DNA from 3 places in the Pseudoalteromonas sp. MMG006 genome. Region 3 is predicted to be linked to each of the others. Evidence: predicted binding sites of a transcription regulator. Region 3 holds the regulator's gene; each other region holds the start of a gene.
What was found. The regulator sigma-54, encoded in region 3, starts transcription at its own class of promoters, with help from an activator protein. The targets are predictions, from matches to a motif close to GTTGGCACGNNNNTNGNNT.
Positions count from the first base shown of each region.

Region 1: a site for sigma-54 is predicted at 1,580-1,598, ahead of J8L73_RS02965 (CsbD family protein). Genes of this name have one in related genera too.
Region 2: a site for sigma-54 is predicted at 1,442-1,460, ahead of J8L73_RS05370 (BON domain-containing protein). Genes of this name have one in related genera too.

Region 1 is NZ_JAGJEJ010000002.1:102,367-105,550, reverse strand. It holds gene hrpB (ATP-dependent helicase HrpB) at 1-1,368, opposite strand, end outside; gene J8L73_RS02965 (CsbD family protein) at 1,642-1,839, shown strand; gene J8L73_RS02960 (molybdopterin cofactor-binding domain-containing protein) at 1,906-3,184, opposite strand, start outside.
Region 2 is NZ_JAGJEJ010000003.1:253,453-256,636, reverse strand. It holds gene J8L73_RS05380 (VOC family protein) at 59-475, shown strand; gene J8L73_RS05375 (LiaF domain-containing protein) at 516-1,178, opposite strand; gene J8L73_RS05370 (BON domain-containing protein) at 1,496-2,059, shown strand; gene J8L73_RS05365 (YqaE/Pmp3 family membrane protein) at 2,124-2,282, shown strand; tRNA gene J8L73_RS05360 (tRNA-Ile) at 2,529-2,605, shown strand; gene J8L73_RS05355 (outer membrane beta-barrel protein) at 2,853-3,184, shown strand, end outside.
Region 3 is NZ_JAGJEJ010000003.1:23,160-26,343, reverse strand. It holds gene ptsN (PTS IIA-like nitrogen regulatory protein PtsN) at 1-403, opposite strand, end outside; gene hpf (ribosome hibernation promoting factor) at 408-695, opposite strand; gene J8L73_RS04265 (RNA polymerase factor sigma-54) at 722-2,221, opposite strand; gene lptB (LPS export ABC transporter ATP-binding protein) at 2,291-3,016, opposite strand; gene lptA (lipopolysaccharide transport periplasmic protein LptA) at 3,013-3,184, opposite strand, start outside.

The sequences.
Region 1 (3,184 bases), on a different contig from region 3:
CGCTAAGCTTAGCTCGTTGGCGCTGTTTATTCGGCTTTCAAGCAGCGCCACTAAATAAAGTGCTAAGCAATAAATACCAGGGAGTTCTGTCTCAAGCGCCTGCGCTTTTAAAAGCATATGCGCTAAGCGAATATCCGCCCCAAAACCCAGCATGTTACTGCCTAACTTTGTTAGTTTGCCTTTGCCATCGATGGCTTCAAGCATAGTTAGTAAGCTCATTGCTTGTGTGCATTGCTGAGCCGTTGGCTTATCAAGCAAGGTGAGTTCGCTAATATTTGCACCCCACTGTTTTGCTTCAAGCATAAGTTGGCTTATGTCCGAGGTGAGTATTTCGGGGTTATCGTGGCTATTGCGTCGCTCAAAGGTTTGTTTTGAACCAAGCCTGTACACCACACCTTGATCTATTCGCCCTGCTCGCCCTGCACGCTGCACGGCAGAGGAGCGCGATATACTTTGTGTTGTAAGCTCCGTTACACCTGTTTTTAAGTTATAACTGGCCGCGCGGCGTTTACCGCTATCAATAACAATACGTATGCCTTCAATAGTTAAGCTGGTTTCAGCTACATTGGTGGTAAGCACAACTTTGCGCATACCCTCAGGCGCAGGGGCAATCGCCGCCTGCTGATTGGCTTTATCTTGCTCGCCAAATAACGTGGCAACTAGGCAATTACTTGGCAAATCATTAAGGGCCTGTTGTACGCGTGATATTTCAAATTGCCCAGGCAAGAACACCAGCGCACTGCCGCTTTGCTCGTTTAGTGCTTGTTTTATTAAAGAGGGAATAGCATCAAGCCAACGGCTTTCATCTTTTATGGGTATGTATACTTCGTCTATGGGGTAACTGCGCCCACTTGATTGAATAACTGGGCAGTCAAAAAATTGTGTATAGCGCTCGGTATCAAGGGTCGCCGACATAAGCAGTATAGTTAAATCGTCACGCAGTGCACTTTGGGTCTCTAAAGCAAAGGCCAGTGAGGTATCGGCTGCAATTGAGCGTTCGTGAAACTCATCAAATATCAGTAAGTCTATATCGCTAAGTTCAGGATCGTTTTGTAGCATGCGTGTAAGCATGCCCTCAGTCACTATTTCAAGGCGCGTATTACTACTTACTTTGCTCTCACCTCGTACTCGCAGGCCAACACTTTGCCCCACATTCTCGTTTTGGCACTTTGCTAAATAACTGGCAATATTACGCGCTGCTAAGCGACGCGGCTCTAGCATTACAATACGTTTAAAACGCCCGTCGCGCATAAGCTGCAGCGGTAACCATGTTGATTTACCTGCACCAGGTGGTGCTTGTAATAACGTTATAGGGTTAGTTTGTAATGTAGTTAGAAGTTGTTGATATATGTTTTGAACCGGCAGCACTGCTATTTACCCAAAATTGCTTTGTATGCATTGTAACAAAAACCAAAAATAAACGCGCCGCTAAAGCTGAGTGGTTATAAAAAGCATCATAATCAGAAATAATTACAAACCGCTCTGTACATTTTTTAAGGATGTACTTATTGAAATATAGATAACGCCCCTCTTAAAAATATAAGCTGCTGACTATAAACATAAAATAAAAGTTTGACTGGTTGGAACGCGCCTTGCTCCTTTTATAGTGAACGTTAAATAAATCTAAGTAAGGAGATACTTATGAACAGCGATCGTATGAAAGGTAATTGGAACGAACTTAAAGGTAAGGCGCAACAAAAATGGGGCGATCTTACTGACGACGATTTAGACAAAATTGAAGGTAGCCGTAAGGAGCTAGTGGGTAAAATCCAGCAGCAGTACGGTAAATCTAAAGAAGAAGCAGAGCGTGAAGTAGATGAGTTTGAAAAAACTCACTAATCGCTAACTTCTAAAAAAACCGCCATTGGCGGTTTTTTTTGTTTAACGGCTAAAAAAGGACGTTATTTACGCTTTTAATTGGTTACCTATAGGCAATTGCCTAATACGTTTACCACAAGCGGCAAAAATAGCGTTACACAATGCAGGGGCGTAAACCGGTGTTGCGGGCTCGCCAACGCCTGCTGGTGGCGCATCGCTTTGTATTATTTCGACTTCTACCTCTAGTGGTGAATCGCTCATACGCGGTACGCGGTAATCATGAAAGTTACTTTGCTGCACGCGACCTTTGTCAAAAGTAATACCATCGCTGATTGCTGTTGTAATACCGTAAATAGAACCACCTTGCGTTTGATTTTTAACGGTATCGGTGTTTACAACCGTACCTGCATCAATGGCAACCCACGATTTAATTACGTTTAAATCGCCAGCATCCGACACTTCTACTTCAACTACCGTTGCCACATACGTTAAAAAGCTGCGGTGCGCTGCAATACCTAAACCCCGACCTTTTGGAAGTTTTCGGCCCCATTTGCTTATATCAGCTACTTTTTCAATAACATGACGTAACTTACCAATATCTAATGGGTAAACATCTTTATCGCCGCCATAGTTATCGTACGTCGCATTTTGCTCAGTTACATCCAATATGCGATCAGGGCCTATGGTTTCGAGTAAATAATCTTTTTGGTCGCGCCCTGCTTTGTGCGCCGCTTCAGCAATAAATGACTGAATAGCAAAAGCATGGAAAATATTTGATACCGAGCGCATCCAACCTACTCTAGTTTTAGCGGGTGCTTCGCCATTTTCTAGCTTTAAATTAGGTGAGTTTATAGGGTTATCAGTAAAGCCTAAGCGCAGCTCAAAGCCTGCTGGCGACGTTGCCCCTTCTTGAAACGTAGATACAATTGGCGAAAACGCCGTACGATGTAAATAAGCTTCTATGTTACCTTTTTCATCTAATGACGCTTCAATATGTTGAGCCGATACTGCATGGTAAAAGCTATGTTGAATATCATCCTCTCGCGTCCATTGTACGCGTATGGGTTTACCCACTTTCATTGAAATGTAAGCAGCTTCTGCTGAAAAATCAGGTTTTGATTTACGCCCAAAACCGCCACCTAACATGGTGACATGCACGTTAATTTGGCTCTCTTGCATACCAAGTAATGCGGCTACGGTTTTCATATCGGCTTGTGGGTTTTGCGTTGCAGCCCAAATATCTACACTGTCTTTATTGTACATTGCCGTGGCGCAAGGTGGCTCCATAGGTGCTTGGGCTAAGTGCGGCGCATAGTAATCGGCTACAAGTTTATTACTCGATTTAGCCAATACGCTAGTGGTATCG
Region 2 (3,184 bases), 230 kb from region 3:
TACCTAAAGTTAGCTTGAGGTTTTATCGTGACCTCAACTTAAACAAATAAGGAAAATTATGTATTTAGAACACGTAAACTTAGTCGCAAACGATATCGATTCTATGCTTGAGTTTTATCAAGCTGCATTTCCGTATTGGTCAATTAGGAGTGAAGGAAAAGGCGATTGGTATGGTAAGCCAAGACGTTGGGTACACTTTGGTGATGAAACCCATTACATTGCCATAAGCGACCATGGTGAGGGAGAAAACAGGTACTTGTCTGGGCATCAAGTTGGTTTTGCTCACTTTGCTTATGTTACTAGCAATATAAATGCAGTAGTAACGCGTTTAAAAAAAGCGGGCTTTAATATAAGTAAAAATGGGAGTGCTAATCCATTTAGAAAAAATGTGTATTATATTGACCCCGCAGGCTTTGAAATAGAGTTTGTAGAATATTTAAGTGATATACCCAGTGAGCGAAATAACGACTTATAACCATTGTTAGCACCGCAAAGCGCGGTGCTAAAATAGTGTGTTATGAGCGGTTGTTACCAGCGCCAAGCTGAGCTTTTAGTTCATTAGCAAAACTTATAAATTTTTCTTTAATTGTGCGTTTAACTTTTACTTCTACCGAACCCAATATAGCCTTGCCTTCAATGTGAATTGTTGGGCCTTGGCGCTTATTAAGCGATACCGACTTATTTTCAAAGCTGCTTAATGTACAAAACATTTTAGATACTACATTTACATGCTCCGGCACGTATATTTCATCACTACCAAAAATACAGTTAACGTGAATAGTTACGTTTTGATGTGTAAATATAGCATCGGTAAAATCAAGTACTACAGAGCCCATATAGTTATGTAGATATATGTTTTTTGGTACAACCCATTGGCCACTTCGCTCATTAGAGCCTAATATGCTGCGCAAGGTAAAGTCGTCATCGCTGTTTTGTTGTGCACTATAATTTGGAGAAAACTGCGTGTGTTTGTGTGCTTTATATTGGTTATCGGTGTTAAGTGTTAAATCTTCCACTAAGTTCATTAATGCTTCGTTTGAGCTCGCATCCATCGCTTCATCTAAACGTCGTTCAAATGCCTCTACAGAAATAACCCCATGGCTGTAATTATAAATTAGCTGATCAATCACTTGTTCACGAACGTGTTCTATTGGGCGGTCTTCAATTTTTACAGACATTAGGAGCAATCCTTTTATTTAGTTAGTACCAATAGAAAAGCAATCAACGTACCAATTTAAAAATACTTAAATATCAGTGGTTTATTTTATAGCGATGTTTAAGCGTTGTTTATATTAACGATAGATTAACCAAAATTGCAATTATCTAGTTATTTTCACTACTTGAGAAAGTTTTACCGATAAGCCTGTAAAACTTTACTTGAGGCCCAGAGACTAAAAATACGAATTAAACCTCAACCAATTGAATTTTATACATAAATAAAGTTGGCCTAAAGCTCGCATTAATAAATTCGTCTTTAATCAAAAGGAGAAAGATTATGAAAACATTCAATAAGTCTATGATTGCAGCGTTAGTTCTTGGTACTACAGCAATGGGTGCGCAAGCAAGCAGCTGGGAAAACGAAAGTAAAGATGCTTGGATTGATGGTAAGGCAGAAACAGTGCTTCTGATGAACACTAATCTAAACAACTTTGACATTAACACTGATGTAAAAAATGGCAAGGTAGTACTTACAGGTAAAGTAAACAGCGACTTAGATAAAGAGTTAGCTGAAGAACTTGTAATTAGCCTAGATGGCGTAACGGACGTAGATAATAACTTAACTGTTGTTAAAGATATGGACGCAAAAACTACAGATACCGATATGGACACTGATGACAACGATTTAACAGACGCTAAAATTACCACGGTAATTACTACGCGCTTCTTATTCGATTCAGAGGTTGACGGTACAGATATCGATGTTGATACCGACAACGGTGTAGTGAAGCTAAAAGGTTCAGTTGAATCTGAAGCTGAAAAGCAGTTAGCTGTAAAAATTGCTAAAAACGCTGAAGATGTTCGTGACGTAGTTGATGAATTAACTATCGTTGCTGAATAATACACTATACTAAAAGCCCAGCGCTGCTGGGCTTTTTGCTTTGTCATTTTAAAGGAGTTACATCATGGATATCATTCGTATTATTTTGTCGATTTTATTGCCACCACTGGGCGTGTTTTTACAAGTTGGTTTAGGTATGCACTTTTGGCTAAATATTTTACTAACACTACTGGGTTACTTCCCAGGCTTAATACATGCAATTTATATAATTGCCAAAAAGTAATGCCGCACTTTATGTAATGTAAGCCGACCTGTTAGACGGCTTACATGTCTTCCGTACTATAAATCCCCACATTTTTATATTATTTCCCACTGAAAAGATTACTATTTAAGCAGTTAGCTTATTGATTGTTAAAATAAAGGTTTTTGCTAGTGACAAGCCCTTAAAAAGTTTTTATACTGCAACCCGCTTTAGTCGCTTAGTGGCTAAACGCTTCAAAAATTAACTGCCATGCAGTTATATAAAGTTGGCCCCTTAGCTCAGTTGGTTAGAGCACACGACTCATAATCGTTAGGTCCCCAGTTCGAGTCTGGGAGGGGCCACCACTTATCAAAATCTTTCAAGTAAATTTCTCAATATCCTATAGCACTAACACTTCATTCAATGATTCATAGTTTTATAACTACTTAATTACTACCTTTTCAAATAACTAATCATTTAGCATTTTTTGGAAGCAAGCTAGAACTGTAATTTTAGATTTATCCTCTTATTTTATATTTGCAATCAAGAAGATAGTTGTGTACTTTCCTGGGTACAATTTAGGTTGTTAAAAAAAATTTATAAGGAAGTACTATGAAAACAAATAAAATTGCAATCTTACTTTTTACTGCTGTTGTTGCGAGCCCCGCTGCACTGGCAGAATCTCCAAACTTTAATTATGTTTCTGCAGGTTACCTTGACGGTGATATTGATGGCGATGATGCCGATGGTTGGACTTTTGATGGTAGCACGCTTTTAGGCGAAAACTTTTTCCTATCTGGCCAATACCAGACTGTTGGTAATTCAGATGATGGTGTGGATGTAGACTTTAATTGGCTGAGTGCTGGGTTGGGTTATCGCACGGCTATTAGCGCGAGCACTGATTTTTATGGTTTAGTAACATATGAAAACGTAGAAGTTGAAGC
Region 3 (3,184 bases):
AGCGTAGCTGTTTACAAAACTCTTTGTCATTTAGTCTATCAGCTATAGTTGCAAGAGTCTTTAGGTGCTGCTGGTTATCGCCATCTGGTACGATGAGTGCAACAAATATATCAACTGGGCGGTTATCAATCGCGTCAAAATTTATTGCTTTTTCACTTACAAGTACTAATGCTAATGGCTCTTCTGCACCACTCATTCTTCCATGAGGGATTGCTATACCACGGCCTATCCCCGTGCTGCCAAGTTTCTCTCTATTCATTAAAGCAGATAAGATATCTTGTTGGGAAAGGTAAGGAAGCTTTTCATGAGCAAGCTCACTAATAAACTCTAAAATTCTTTTTTTGCTATTAAAAAGGACCGCAGCTTTGCTGCAGTCCTGGCATATAAGTGAGCTTAATTTCATCATATTAGTGTCGAGCAAGCTTCTCTTTGTGTTTAATAACTTGACGATCGAGCTTATCAATCAACGAGTCAATGGCAGCATACATATCTTGATGTTCAGTAGATGCAAATAATTCTGCACCACTTACATGGATAGTAGCTTCAGCTTTTTGGTTGAGTTTTTCTACATCGAGAATGACATGAACATTGTTTATATGATCAGAATGCCTTTCTAGCTTTGCAAATTTATTATTTACGTAGTCTCTCAATGAATCAGTAACATCTACATGACGACCAGTTAAGTTTAGTTGCATAAGCGTTTTCCTCTTTGTTTTGCGTCTTATATCAAACTCTTTCGTTGATTAGACGGTGGAATAGCCAGAGATTCGCGGTATTTTGCGATTGTGCGTCTAGCTACTTTAATTCCTTGCTCAGCCAATATATCCGCAATTTTACTATCACTCAATGGTTTTGCTGAGTTTTCTGCGGCAATCAATTTTTTTATCAAAGCACGTATTGCTGTAGACGAACACTCACCGCCATTTTCGGTGCTTACATGGCTTGAGAAAAAGTATTTAAGCTCAAATATACCACGTGGCGTGTGCATGTACTTTTGAGTAGTTACGCGCGAAATAGTCGATTCGTGCATTTCTACCATTTCAGCAACATCGTTTAAAACCATAGGCTTCATGGCCTCTGGACCATGCTCAAAAAAGCCCTGTTGCTGCTTAACAATACAATTAGTTACTTTAAGCAATGTGTCGTTTCTGCTCTCTAGGCTTTTTATAAACCATTTAGCTTCTTGTAAATGAGAGCGAATAAATTGACTATCACCACTAGATTTAACTGTACGCGACATAGCTGCATATTGGCTATTAACACGTATTTTAGGCATGCTATCTGGGTTTAGCTCAACGACCCAGCGGCCTTTTATTTTTTTCACCGACACATCGGGAATTACATACTCTGACTCTTCCCTTACTATAGTATCTGCGGGTTTAGGGTTTAGAGTGTGTATTAACGTCATTACTTCTTTAAGCTCGTCTTCTTTGAGCTTAGTTTTCTTCATTAATGTACGATAGTCGCGAGCTGCTAATAGATCAATATGCTCGGTTAAAATCATCTTTGTTTCATTGATAAAAGGCGCATCTTTATCAAACTGATTTAGCTGAATACACAAACACTCTTGTAAGCTACGAGCTGCTATACCCACAGGATCAAATAACTGAATACGTTTTAAAACGGCCTCTATTTCATCAAGTTCAACTTCACCTTCGTCGTCATTCTCTTGATTAAAGCTTTCTAAAATTTCTTCACAACTAAGTGTTAAAATACCAGAGTCATCTACGGCTTCAACTATCGCTATTGCGATAGCTTCATCCGTGGGACTAAATGGCGTGAGCTGTAATTGCCACATTAGGTATTCGTGAAGTGTTTCGGTTGAAGCACCTTGGTAAATAGATTCATCTTCTGGCATTGGGCCTGATGATGAAGCAGGTGCTGCGCTCATGTACTCATCCCAGCTTACATCCATAGCCATTTCGTCACTTACTGTATCTTTAGTAAGTGCTTCACCACTATCTTGCTCGTACTCGCTCGGTTTTTCGTCAGCACTAGCGCTTACGGTTACTTCGTCGTTATCTGCTTTTTGCTCGTTTTTACCAGCCGATTCTTCCGTGTAATCTTGTTCATCTACTTCGAGAAGCGGATTACTATCAAGCGCTTCTTGTATTTCTTGCTGGAGATCCAATGTACTGAGTTGCAGCAAACGAATTGCTTGTTGCAGCTGTGGAGTCATTGTAAGTTGCTGGCCCATGCGCAGCTGTAATGATTGCCTCATGTATCTCTAACAATCCTTTTATGTTGTTATAATTAATACTAGCAGATGCTTAAAGACATGGCGTAAATGTTACAGCCTAAATTGCTCGCCTAAATAAACATCGCGTACCGTTTTATCGTTTAATACGTGCTCTGGTGTACCAGAAGCAATTAACTCTCCATGAGAAACAATGTAGGCTTTTTCACAAACATCAAGGGTTTCTCTTACATTATGGTCGGTAATTAATACACCAATGCCGCGATTTTTAAGGTGTTCTATTATTTTCTTTATATCTAATACCGATATAGGGTCAACACCTGCAAAAGGCTCATCCAATAAAATAAATTTAGGATTAGCGGCTAATGCGCGCGCTATTTCTACACGACGGCGCTCACCACCCGATAAAGCCATACCTTGGCTGTCTCGAATATGTTGGATACTAAATTCATCTAACAAGTTGTTAAGCGTATCTTCTCTCGCTTTTTTATTAAGCTCTTTACGCGTTTCTAAAATAGCCATTAGGTTTTGATAAACGCTAAGCTTTCTAAAAATTGACGATTCTTGTGGCAAGTAACCTATGCCTAATCTAGCACGACTATGCATGGGTAAAAGAGTAATATCGTTCTCATCGATAGAAATTTTGCCTTTATCGCTTGGTACAAGGCCTACTATCATATAAAAAGTAGTCGTTTTGCCTGCACCATTTGGTCCGAGTAACCCTACAATACTGCCGGCTTTGACTTCAAGGCCAACGTTTTTTACAACTTCGCGACCTTTATAGCTTTTTGCTAATAGCTCTGCTTTTAATGTGCTCATGGCTGACCTTTATCACTTTCTTTTTTTGGCTTAACAGGCACTAAAATAGTGTGCACGCGGTCGGTTGAGTTTTCATCTTTTTCGGCGCTAATTAATTGCTGTTGCATGTCGTACGTAATGCTTTTTGCATTGATTTTTTGACCTGCTTGCGCAACTTCAGCATCACCA